DNA from 4 places in the Serratia sp. NCCP-200 genome. Region 2 is predicted to be linked to each of the others. Evidence: predicted binding sites of a transcription regulator. Region 2 holds the regulator's gene; each other region holds the start of a gene.

Region 1 (3,132 bases), on a different contig from region 2:
GCGTTTAATCGCCTATGTGACCGGGGTGCAGAACGTCCGTGACGTGATCCCGTTCCCAAGAGCGCCACGTAACGCCAGCTTCTAAGTCATAAAACCCAGCATAATTTAAACATTTTCTTTACATAATAAAGGCCAGCTTAGCTGGCCTTTCGCATTTTTGATTATTGACCTGCATCACAAAGTTCCCCAAAATACACAAATTGTTACACATCGTTTCTTTCTGAAACCAGATTGAGACATTGGTAGCATTTTCGTTCTAGATAAACCTGCCCGTGAATGGAACACTGCGTGCAGACACAGGACGACACCAATCTATCAACAATAGTTCCAAAAGAATTATTGGCGGCAGTGGCAAGGTGTCCGAATAAAACCAATGAGGGTAATAATGATGATGAAGCGCAACATTCTTGCAGTAGTGATCCCAGCTCTGTTAGCAGCTGGTGCAGCCAACGCAGCTGAGATCTACAACAAAGACGGCAACAAACTGGATCTGTACGGTAAAGTTGACGGTCTGCACTACTTCTCTAACGACAAAGAGAACGATGGCGACAAGTCATACGTTCGTTTTGGCTTCAAAGGTGAAACCCAGATTACTGACCAACTGACCGGTTACGGCCAGTGGGAATACAACGTGCAAGCTAACCACGCTGAGTCACAAGGTACCGAAGGTACTAAAACTCGTCTGGGCTTCGCGGGTCTGAAATTTGCTGAATACGGTTCATTCGATTACGGCCGTAACTACGGCGTAGTGTATGACGTTGAAGGCTGGACAGATATGCTGCCAGAGTTCGGTGGCGATACTTACACCTACACTGACAACTTCATGACTGGCCGTACCAACGGTGTTGCTACTTACCGTAACAACAACTTCTTCGGTATGGTTGATGGCCTGAACTTCGCTCTGCAGTACCAAGGCAAAAACGAAAACGATGGCCGTGCTATTAACAAACAAAACGGCGACGGTTGGGGTGTGTCCTCTACCTACGCAATCATGGATTCAGGCGTGAGCGTGGGTGCTGCTTACTCTGGTTCTGATCGTACTGACGCGCAAACCCGCTTCTCTACTGCTGGTGGTAAAAACGCTGAAGCCTGGACCGTTGGTGCTAAATACGACGCCAACAATGTCTACCTGGCAACCATGTATGCAGAAACTCGCAACATGACTCCATTCGGTGATTTCGATGGTTCTATCGCTAACAAAACTCAGAACTTTGAAGTGGTAGCACAGTACCAGTTCGATTTCGGCCTGCGTCCATCTATCGCTTACCTGCAGTCTAAAGGTAAGAACCTGGGTAGCGCTTACGGCAACGATCAAGACCTGGTTAAATACATTGATGTAGGTACTACTTACTACTTCAACAAAAACATGTCTACCTACGTTGATTACAAAATCAACCTGCTGGACGAAAACGACTTCACTCGTGCTAACAAGATCGCTACTGACAACATCGTAGCTACCGGTCTGGTTTACCAGTTCTAAGTTGTTGCACTTGATGACGGCTCGCCGTCAGCTAAGTTAAAAAACAGGGCTTCGGCCCTGTTTTTGTTTTTAGCGCTTCCGCCAATTTTTTATTCTGCCAATCCGCCCTTCCCCGTCATTTTTTGTGCTGAATCTGCCGCCGTCACAAGATCGAGGTGTTTTTCTCGCAAACGGTTGGCAAAGGCGATAACTGGCGCTACCCTGATGTTTCTGTCTGCTTAACTCTAGGCCATGGAAGCATCTGACATGTTTGAAAAAATCACCGCTGCACCTGCCGACCCGATTCTAGGTCTGACCGACATTTTCCGCGCCGACAAGCGTGAGAATAAAATCAACCTGGGTATTGGCGTCTATAAAGACGAAACCGGCAAAACGCCGGTGCTGACCAGCGTTAAAAAAGCTGAACAGTATCTGCTGGAAAATGAGACCACCAAAAACTACCTGGGTATTGAAGGTATTCCTGAATTTGCTAGCTGCACGCAAGAGCTATTGTTCGGCAAGCAGAGCCCAATCATTGCCGACAAGCGTGCACGTACCGCGCAAACCCCTGGTGGTACCGGTGCCCTGCGCGTAGCGGCCGACTTTATTGCCAACCAGACCAACGCCAAGCGTATCTGGGTCAGCAATCCAAGCTGGCCAAACCATAAAAACGTCTTTGGTGCCGTTGGCCTGGAAGTATTGGAATACAACTATTACGACGCCGCCAACCATGCGCTGGACTTCGACGGTCTGCTCACCAGCCTGAGCCAGGCTCAGGCCGGCGACGTAGTGCTGTTCCACGGTTGCTGCCATAACCCGACCGGTATCGATCCAACCGAAGCACAATGGGCTCAGTTGGCTGAACTGTCCGTAGCCAAGAGCTGGTTGCCGCTGTTTGACTTCGCTTACCAAGGCTTCGCCAAGGGCCTGGAAGAAGATGCCCAGGGTCTGCGTATCTTTGCTGCCAAACATCAGGAACTGATCGTTGCCAGCTCCTACTCGAAGAACTTTGGTCTGTATAATGAGCGTGTCGGTGCCTGCACCGTGGTAGCTGCCGATGCAGAAACCGCCGAGCGCGCCTTCAGCCAGGTGAAAGCCGCGATCCGTGCCAACTACTCGAACCCGCCGTCACACGGTGCGGCCGTAGTTGCCACCATCTTGGGTAACCCAGCGCTGCGCGCCATTTGGGAACAAGAGCTGACCGACATGCGTCAGCGCATTCACCGTATGCGCCAGTTGTTCGTTAATACCCTGCAGGAAAAAGGGGCGGAGCAGGATTTCAGCTTCATCATCAACCAGAACGGCATGTTCTCCTTCAGCGGCCTGACCAAAGAGCAGGTTCTGCGTCTGCGTGATGAATTTGGCGTGTATGCCGTTAACTCCGGTCGCGTTAACGTGGCAGGGATGACGCCGGACAATATGGCGCCGCTGTGCGAAGCCATCGTTGCCGTGCTGTAAGTTGATTTTGCATTGAAAAAGGGGCGCATTTGCGCCCCTAATGCTTGCAAGTTTTGGCAGTAAAGAGACCATCTCAGCAAACCGCTCGTCACTCATCAAAGGTGAGTCACTACAATTTTAAACACGCTCGATCGGTCCCCTCTCCCTGTGGGAGAGGGTTAGGGTGAGGGGCATTGCCGAGAGGTGTCTTTACCAGATGGCCGGTTCTTCGCGCA
Region 2 (3,132 bases):
GAGCCAACGGGCGCAGTGGCAGAGGCCATCAATAAGTCATTCGGCTCCTTCGCCGCCTTTAAAGAGCAGTTCACCGATGCCGCCGTGAAAAACTTCGGCGCGGGCTGGACCTGGCTGGTGAAAAAAGCGGACGGTAGTCTGGCGATCGTCAGCACCTCAAATGCGGCAACCCCGCTGACCGGCGCAGACGTTCCGTTATTGACCGTTGACGTGTGGGAGCATGCTTACTATATCGACTACCGCAATGCGCGGCCAAAGTACCTGGAAAACTTCTGGGCGTTGGTTAACTGGGCGTTCGTGGCAGAAAACCTGGCTTAACGGCGGGTGACTAGCTAATAAGGCGCGGCATGAAGCTGCGCCTTTGTTTTTCTGCTACGGATCAGTTCAATGCGGCAATAAAACTGAACGCAATAATCATTGCCAAAGCACCCACGGTGGTGAGTAATGACATCTTCAAATTGGTATCCATATACAACTCCCTCTCAGATTGGCTTTTCCAGAGCATAAGCCACACAGTTTATACGTCAAATCATTTTCCCACAGTTCGTGATTAAAATCTTGTTATGCTTTCCCCGCTGATAATTACCGATTAGCTCTTCCACTTTTCTTCAATATGCGACAAAATCCGCAGTTCACAACTGCGTACCGATAAACTGCCCCTCCCTGTTCAAGCGATTTACGACTTCAGCACTAAAAACTCAGTTTTCGCTTATCTGGGGAAGGATCTACGCAGGCAAACGATTAACATCATACTTACATGCTGTAACATGTGGGTTTAGGAGTCATTTTTTACATGGCAACGATTAAAGATGTGGCCAAACGCGCTGGCGTTTCTACCACTACCGTTTCGCACGTTATCAATAAAACGCGTTTCGTCGCCGAAGATACCAAAACGGCCGTTTGGGCCGCCATCAAAGAGCTGCACTATTCACCTAGCGCGGTGGCCCGCAGCCTCAAGGTCAACCACACGAAATCGATCGGTTTGCTCGCCACCTCGAGCGAGGCCCCCTATTTTGCCGAAGTGATCGAAGCTGTGGAAAACAGCTGCTACAGCAAAGGCTATACCCTGATCTTGTGTAACTCGCACAATAATCTGGATAAACAGCAAGCCTATCTGGCAATGCTGGCGCAAAAACGCGTCGATGGCTTGCTGGTGATGTGCTCAGAATATCCAGATCAGCTACTGGGCATGCTGGAAGATTACCGTAATATTCCCATGGTGGTGATGGATTGGGGTACCGCGCGCGGAGACTTCACCGATACCATTATCGACAATGCCTTCGAGGGCGGTTACCTGGCAGGCCGCTACCTGATCGAACGTGGCCACCGTGACATCGGTGCCATTCCTGGTCAACTGGCGCGTAATACCGGTGGAGGTCGCCACCAGGGCTTTCTGAAAGCCATGAAGGAAGCCAACATCGAAGTGCGCGAAGAATGGATCGTGCAGGGGGATTTCGAGCCTGAATCTGGCTACAAAGCCATGCATCAGATCCTGTCGCAAAAGCATCGTCCAACCGCCGTTTTCTGTGGCGGCGATATTATGGCCATGGGGGCGATCTGCGCCGCCGATGAGCTGGGGTTGCGTGTACCGCAGGATATCTCGGTGATTGGCTACGACAACGTGCGTAATGCCCGCTACTTCACCCCGGCGCTGACCACCATTCACCAGCCGAAAGAGCGCCTGGGCGAGATGGCCTTTACCATGCTGTTGGATCGCATTATCAGCAAGCGTGAAGAATCGCAGGTGATTGAAGTACATCCAAAACTGATCGAGCGCCGCTCAGTCGCCGATGGTCCTTTTGTCGATTACCGCCGTTAACTCCTGTTGGGGCGCTGCAATACTGCGCCCGATTAACCACCCGGCTCCTCTTCACTGAGCCATTCCTGATTGAGCGTTTCGCTGTCGCCCAGATAGTCCAACAGCCAGGCCATGGCCGGAGACTGGGCGTTTTGCTGCCAGGTCAGGCAGCAGGCACTGGGCGGGAAAGGCTCATGCAGTGGCAACACTACCAATTCACCACTTTGTACCAACGGCAATACCCGATGCGCGGGTACCATGCCCACACACAGCCCGGCACGCAAACAATCTACCGCAGAAACCCAGTCCGGCACGGTCAATCGCCGCTGGTTATCCAGCGACCAGGTCACCCGCTTGGGTAAATTGCGCGAAGTATCTTCCAACAGCAACGAGGGATAAGGCCGTAGCTGTTCGTCGCGCAGCTTTCCTTGCAAGGCGGCGAGCGGATGTTTAGCATGTACTACACAGAGCCAATTCATAAAGCCCATATCGCGAAAGGCAAAACCGCCGCCCACCGGCACCGCACGCGTTGCACCAATGGCCATCTCAGCGCGGCCATCGACCAGCGCATCCCACACGCCGTTGAATACTTCCGGCTGCACCATCAGTTCTACGTCGGGGAAATGGCGATAAAAATCCAGCACCAGCTGGCGGCTGCGCTGGGGTTTGACGATCAGATCGACCGCAATCCGCAGTTGCCCGCGCCAACCGTTGGCCACCTGCTGACACTGTCGTCGGGTATCGAGCATTTTTTTGATAACAACTCGCGCCTCCTTAATAAACAGCGCCCCCGCCGGCGTGAGTTCCACATCGCGGTGACGGCGTTCAAACAGCGGCACCGCCAACCATTGCTCCAGTTGGCGCACCGTATAGCTCACAGCAGAAGGAACGCGGTGCAGCTCCTGTGCCGCCGCGCTGAAACTGCCGGTCCGCGCTACCGCATCTACCACATCGAGTGAATATTCAGACCACATATGTTTGCCTTCAAATTTTTTAACAGCACCTTGCAAATATTACCGTTTCACAAGCAGAGATCCAGCCGTATACACTTGCCGGCGCTTCAAAACCTGCGACAACATAATTTTAACGAGAAATAGCAATGCGAAATTTTGGATTTATGTTCTACCTGGCCGGCCTGAGTATGTTGGGCTATCTGGCTACCGATATGTACCTGCCCGCCTTTGGGGCAATGCAGCAGGATCTGCAAATCTCCGCTGGGGCAATCAGCGCCAGCCTGAGTATCTTCCTAGCAGGCTTTGCCTTTGCCCAGTTGCTGTGGGGGCCGCTGTCCGACCGTATTGGCCGTAAGCCCGTGTTATTGATTGGCCTAGCGC
Region 3 (3,132 bases), on a different contig from region 2:
GGCTCGGTAATTTGCCGCAGGCTGAAAGCCATATCGACCTGCTTGGCTGCCAAGAGTTGCGGTTGGTTGGCACGGGCGAGGGTTATGCCCTCCAGGCTTAGCTGTCCTGGTTTGCTCCACGAATGCGTTATTTTTTCTACCGACAGCTGGTAATCACCACGATCGCTGATCCAGTGACTCAACCAGCCTGCGGCCCAGCGGGTTTGCCCCACGACGTAGAGCAGCACAATGGCCAGCACTATCAGCAACAGCAACGTGATCAATAGTTTTCCGATAAATTTCATCGTGTGGATCCGTAGCGGACAGAAAAGATACCCTGTTTATGCCGCAATTAGCCTTCCAGCTCAAGGGCAATAGCCTGAAAGACAATAAAAAAACGGCCAGTAGCGGTTTGCCAATGGCCGTTGGTTTGCTGCGGGGAGCGCTTATTTTTCTTCTGGTGGGAACAGCAGGTTCAGCACAATGGCGGTGATACCACCGGCGGCGATACCGGAAGAAAGCAGGGTTTTCAGCCAGTCCGGTGCAAACTGCAAGATCAGCGGCTGTTGGGAAACCCCCATACCGACGGCCAGCGACAGCGCCATAATCATGATGGCGCGGCGGTTTAACTTCTCGCGGGAAACGATACGCACGCCGGAGGCTGCAATAGTACCGAACATCACGATGGTCGCGCCGCCCAGCACCGGTTCAGGAATATGCTGCACAAAACCGGCAACGGCCGGGAACAGCCCCAGCAGGATCAGCATCAGTGCCACCACAAAACCGACGTAGCGGCTGGCAACGCCGGTCAGCTGGATCACCCCGTTGTTCTGGCCAAAGCAAGAGTTCGGGAAGGTGTTGAATACCGCAGACAGCATTGAGTTCAGGCCGTTGGCCAGCACCCCGCCTTTCAGGCGCTTCATATATAGCGGGCCACTGACCGGCTGTTCAGAAACGTCGGAGGTGGCGGTGATATCACCGATAGTTTCCAGCGACGTGACCATAAATATCAGCATCAGCGGCAATAACAGGTTCCAGTCAAAGCCCAGGCCGTAATACAGCGGGGTAGGAACGGTGATCAAGGTCGTTTGGGTAGCCGGTTCGGTTTCCGGCAGCATACCCATCGCCCAAGCCAGCAGATAACCCACGGCCATTGCGATCACCAACGAAGCGACGCGCAGGTAAGGGTTACGTTGGCGGTTAAGCAGTATAATCACTACCAGCACCGCGCCTGCCAGCAGCAGATTCTTGGGCGCGCCGAAGGTGTGATCGCCCATCGCCGCATAGCCGCCACCGATAGAGGTCAGCCCGACCTGGATCAGCGACAGGCCGATAATCATCACCACAATGCCGGAGACCAGCGGGGTAATGATGCGGCGCGCCAGGTGCAGCACGCGTGACAGCAGGATTTCGGTACAAGAGGCGACCATCAAGGTGCCAAACAGCGCAGCCATCATGGTGGGCACGTCTGCGCCGCCGTTTTTCAGCGCCAGCCCGCCCATAATCAGCGGTGAGACAAAGTTGAAGCTGGTGCCCTGAATGGACAGCAGGCCAGACCCCACCGGGCCCCAGGTTTTGATTTGCAGTATCGAGGCCAAACCGGAAGCAAACAGCGACATGCTGATGATGTGCTGCGTATCCTGCGCTGGCAGGCCAAGCGCCTGGCAGATCAACAGGGCCGGGGTGATCACGGCAACAAACATCGCCAGTAGATGCTGACTGGCGGCAAACAGCGTTTGCGGCAGCGGCGGGCGATCTTCCAGGCGGTAAATCAGTTCACTATTTTGTGAAACGGGGGCTGATGCTTTTTGCGCGGCATCAAGCTCGGCGGTTTGGCTGGACATGGTGTGGCTTTCCCTAAGGCGGCAAAGAAGGCATTTTAATGATCTGCCTCACAAAAGCAAACGGTTGCGCATTAATATTTTGCACGACCCCAACCCCGTGCATGTCGCATTTTCGTTCATTTTTTCTTGTGTTATTAGTCGTTTTTACTTTTAATCCACCCTTCATCGAGTTAAAAAACTGAGTAAATTTTATAACTTATTAATTTATTGGATTTAATTACTACACGGAGTAGCTAGATGTTTCATCTCGATACTTACGGCACTTTAGTTGCCGCCACGCTGGTCCTGTTGCTTGGGGGCAAATGCGTGCGCTCCATTCCTCTGCTGAGAAAATATACTATTCCTGCTCCCGTTGCCGGTGGTTTACTGGTGGCGGTTATGCTCTTGGTTTTGAAGAAAACGGTGAACTGGGAAGTCGGCTTTGATATGTCGCTGAAAGACCCATTGATGCTGGCCTTCTTCGCCACTATCGGTCTGAATGCCAACCTGGCGCGCCTGCGGGCGGGGGGCAAGGCACTGGTCGTGTTCCTGTTTGTCGTGCTGGGTCTGCTGTTGGTACAGAATGCCATCGGTATCGGCATGGCGAAAATGCTGGGGCTGGATCCATTAATGGGGTTGATTGCGGGCTCTATTACGCTTTCTGGTGGGCATGGCACCGGGGCGGCCTGGAGCAAGGTGTTCATCGAGCGCTATGGGTTTGAGAATGCCACCGAAGTGGCCATGGCCTGCGCCACCTTTGGTCTGGTGCTGGGCGGCCTGATTGGTGGCCCGGTAGCCCGCTATCTGGTGAAACACTCCTCAACGCCAGAAGGCACACCGGATGACAGCGTGCAGCCGAGCGGCTTTGAGAAGCCGGAAAGTGGCCGCCTGATCACCTCGCTAGTGATGATCGAAACCATCGCCATGATCGCCATCTGCCTGAGCCTCGGTAACTTTATTGCCGGGTTATTGAATGGCACCGCCTTCGAACTGCCGACTTTTGTCTGCGTGCTGTTTGTTGGCGTGATCCTCAGCAACACCCTGTCGGCAACGGGCTTCTACCAGGTGTTTGAGCGTGCGGTCTCCGTACTGGGTAACGTGAGCCTGTCGCTGTTCCTGGCGATGGCGTTGATGAGCCTGCGCCTGTGGGAGCTGGCTTCACTGGCCTTGCCAATGCTGGCGATCCTGGCGGTGCAGACGTTGGTCATGGCGTTGTATGCCATCTTCGTGACCTATCGCGTGATGGGGAAAAACTACGATGCTGCCGTGCTGGCGGCTGGGCACTGCGGTTTTGGCATGGGGGCGACGCCAACGGCCATTGCCAACATGC
Region 4 (3,132 bases), on a different contig from region 2:
CGGGCAAAGTAGACATACTCGAACAGGCATGGATTGGTTTTTGGGTTCTCCGCGCACTGGCGAGTGAACAACTGGCCTTTTTCGGTGATATACACCGCTTCACCCGGCGCCACATCGCGCAGGAAGTCGAAGCCCAAGGTATCCAGCGCCACGCTCTCAGAGGCTACCATGTACTCACAGCGGCCATCTTCCAGCTCACGTTTGCCGATCACCAGCGGGCGAATGCCGTTGGGATCGCGGAACGCCACCAGACCGTGGCCGATAATCATGGCTACGCAGGCGTAAGCGCCACGCAGTTGCTGATGCATCGCGGCAACGGCGGTAAATATGTTGTCGGACTCCAGTGGATAATGCGGGAAACGGTCAAGCTCGGTGGCCAGCACGTTCAGCAGGATCTCGGAATCGGAAGTGGTGTTGACATGACGGCGGCCACGTTCAAACAGCTGTTGGCGCAGTTCGTGGGCGTTGGTCAGGTTGCCGTTGTGTGCCAGCGTAATGCCGAACGGCGAGTTGACATAGAAAGGTTGAGCTTCTGAAGCGCTGGAGCTGCCAGCCGTTGGGTAACGCACATGGCCAATGCCCATGTTGCCCTGCAGGCGCAGCATATGGCGGGCTTCAAATACATCTTTCACCAGACCATTTGCCTTGCGCAGGCGGAACCCATTATGGGCATCAATAGTGACGATGCCAGCGGCATCCTGTCCACGATGCTGGAGCACCATCAATGCATCATAAATCGACTGGTTTACCGGCATAAAACCGGCGATACCGACAATACCGCACATGTTGTCTTTTCCTCTAAGCCGCTACCGCCCCGGTAATTGGGTTGGTAAGAAACTCGACGTGCTTTGCAGATAGTCAAAGAACCATCTGATGATGTAACTGAACTGGGGGATCAGCTGTGACTGTTTCCAGTCCGCACTTTGCGACAGGGTGGTAAAGGTATCCAGGAAGAACAGTATCGCTGCCACGATCAACACGCCGCGCAGTGCGCCGAAACACACGCCCAGCACCCGATCGGTGCCCGATAATCCGGTTTTCTCTACCAGTGACCCAATCACATAGTTAACGATAGCGCCCACAATCAGCGTTGCGATAAACAAAATGGCAATCGCAATGCCGTTACGTACCAGCTCATCTTCAAAACGGGTGAAGTAGGCTGCAAGGTATGGGTAGAAATGGCTGGCAACAAAGAACGCACATCCCCATGTCACAAGTGACAATGCTTCGCGAACAAAACCTCGGATCAGGCTCACCAGAGCCGAAAATCCAATCAACGCTATAATGACGTAATCAATCCAGACCATGAACTATTCCAATGATGAATCGCCCCTGCATCCAATCGCGGCGAATTCTAACAGAAAAAGAAAACGTTTGCGTAGCGGATTTCCCACCACGTAACAAATAAAAAACGGCGATCTTAAAATTGCCAATCGCCGCGCCTACATAGGATATCCGGCCCCTGAAAGGCACAATTTTTGTGGTGATTTGGCAATCCTCCTCCTTGAGCACTGGCCCCTCACCCTAACCCTCTCCCACAGGGAGAGGGGATCGTCCGAGTCGCGGTTAGCGGTTGTGACACAATTCCAACTTCGCCGTACCTTCTCCCACAGGGAAAGGATCGTCCAAATCGCTGTGAGCTGCTGTGACACAATTCCAACTCCCCCGTGCCTTCTCCCACAGAGAGACGGATCGTCCGAGTCGCGGTTAGCGGTTGTGACACAATTCCAACTTCGCCGTACCTTCTCCAACAGGGAGGCGGATCGTCCAAATCGCTGTGAGCTGCTGTGACACAATTCCAACTTCTCCGTGCCTTCTCCCACAGGGAGAGGATCGTCCGAGTCGCGCTTAGCGGTTGTGACACAATTCCAACTTCGCCGTACCTTCTCCAACAGGGAGGCGGATCGTCCAAATCGCTGTGAGCTGCTGTGACACAATTCCAACTCCCCCGTACCTTCTCCCACAGGGAGAGGATCGTCCGAGTCGCGCTTAGCGGTTGTGACACAATTCCAACTTCGCCGTACCTTCTCCCACAGGGAAAGGATCGTCCAAATCGCTGTGAGCTGCTGTGACACAATTCCAACTCCCCCGTACCTTCTCCCACAGAGAGGCGGATCGTCCGAGTCGCGCTTAGCGGTTGTGACACAATTCCAACTTACCCGAACCTTGGATTAAGTGAGCAAGAATATTAGAACCCCTCCCCCTCTACGCACAATGCTTGAGGGAACGCCCCCTCTCCCTGTGGGAGAGGGTCGGGGTGAGGGGCATACATATGGCAGCCCCAATGGATCAACGTGCGCTATACGCCTTCACCTGCCCGCTTAACCCACTGATCCCATTCAGCTCCGCCAGCGAAGCTTGCAGCTTCTGCTTCGAGGCATCAGGGCCAACGTAGATGCGGGTGATCTCGCCCTGCACCGGCGTGGAAGGCACGGTATAAGCCCGGTGCCCAGACAGGCGCAGCGAAGCGACGATCTCATTGACCTTGGCAGCATTTTTCAACGCCCCCAACTGCACCACATAGGCCTGACCAACCGGTGCCTTTTCTTCAACCGCAGGTTTGGTTTCAGGCTTCGGCTCTGGTTTCACTTCCGGCTTTGGCTCTACCTTTGGCGGTGTTGGCACTGGCTTAGGTTTCACTTCCACCGGCTTCACCTCTACCGGTTTAGGTTTAGTTGGCTGAACCGGTTTGGTTTCGATGGGCGGCGGAGCAACAACCGCAGGCTGCTGCGGTTGAGTCGTTTGATTAGCCGCCTGCTGGGCGGAGGCCTCGGCGGCGGCCTGCTGCTGTTCAACCAAAGCACCAGCCCCCTCAGGTGGAACCGAAGGTAGCGCCTGATTGGCCGGTGGGATCACGTCGATTTCATGAGCATCACCCGGTTTGGGCACTAACGGGATCGCCGCAAACTCATCCTCATAATGCTTCTTTTTGCCGTCAAGCAGCCCCGGCAGGACAATCACCCCCAGGGCAACCAAAATCACGGTTCCAACCAGTCGATTCTGAAATTTACTTGCCACTCACACTCCCCGCCTCTCGTCTAACGCCGCCATCACGTGGGCAACAGTGTGGAAAGACCCACAGACGATCACAATATCCTGAATATCTGCGTCCTGCATAGCCTGACGCCAGGC

The links. Region 2 encodes PurR, which represses purine synthesis genes. Its sites were predicted from a motif close to CANGCAAACGTTTGCNTG; they were not measured.
Region 1: the regulator PurR is predicted to act here: its motif matches at 1,644-1,661, upstream of AC6HVW_RS09620 (amino acid aminotransferase).
Region 3: the regulator PurR is predicted to act here: its motif matches at 1,877-1,894, upstream of AC6HVW_RS22610 (nucleobase:cation symporter-2 family protein).
Region 4: the regulator PurR is predicted to act here: its motif matches at 1,364-1,381, upstream of cvpA (colicin V production protein).

Annotation. Positions count from the first base shown of each region.
Region 1 is NZ_BAAKUJ010000002.1:939,464-942,595, reverse strand. Features, by position in the region: gene asnS (asparagine--tRNA ligase) at 1-85, shown strand, start outside; gene ompC (porin OmpC) at 389-1,480, shown strand; gene AC6HVW_RS09620 (amino acid aminotransferase) at 1,727-2,917, shown strand; gene AC6HVW_RS09615 (MBL fold metallo-hydrolase) at 3,107-3,132, opposite strand, start outside.
Region 2 is NZ_BAAKUJ010000003.1:366,492-369,623, reverse strand. Features, by position in the region: gene sodB (superoxide dismutase [Fe]) at 1-318, shown strand, start outside; gene cydH (cytochrome bd-I oxidase subunit CydH) at 380-469, opposite strand; gene purR (HTH-type transcriptional repressor PurR) at 794-1,819, shown strand; gene punR (DNA-binding transcriptional activator PunR) at 1,852-2,772, opposite strand; gene punC (purine nucleoside transporter PunC) at 2,898-3,132, shown strand, end outside.
Region 3 is NZ_BAAKUJ010000009.1:41,615-44,746, forward strand. Features, by position in the region: gene AC6HVW_RS22605 (AsmA family protein) at 1-284, opposite strand, end outside; gene AC6HVW_RS22610 (nucleobase:cation symporter-2 family protein) at 426-1,823, opposite strand; gene gltS (sodium/glutamate symporter) at 2,061-3,132, shown strand, end outside.
Region 4 is NZ_BAAKUJ010000001.1:497,327-500,458, reverse strand. Features, by position in the region: gene purF (amidophosphoribosyltransferase) at 1-785, opposite strand, end outside; gene cvpA (colicin V production protein) at 807-1,307, opposite strand; gene dedD (cell division protein DedD) at 2,290-3,018, opposite strand; gene folC (bifunctional tetrahydrofolate synthase/dihydrofolate synthase) at 3,019-3,132, opposite strand, start outside.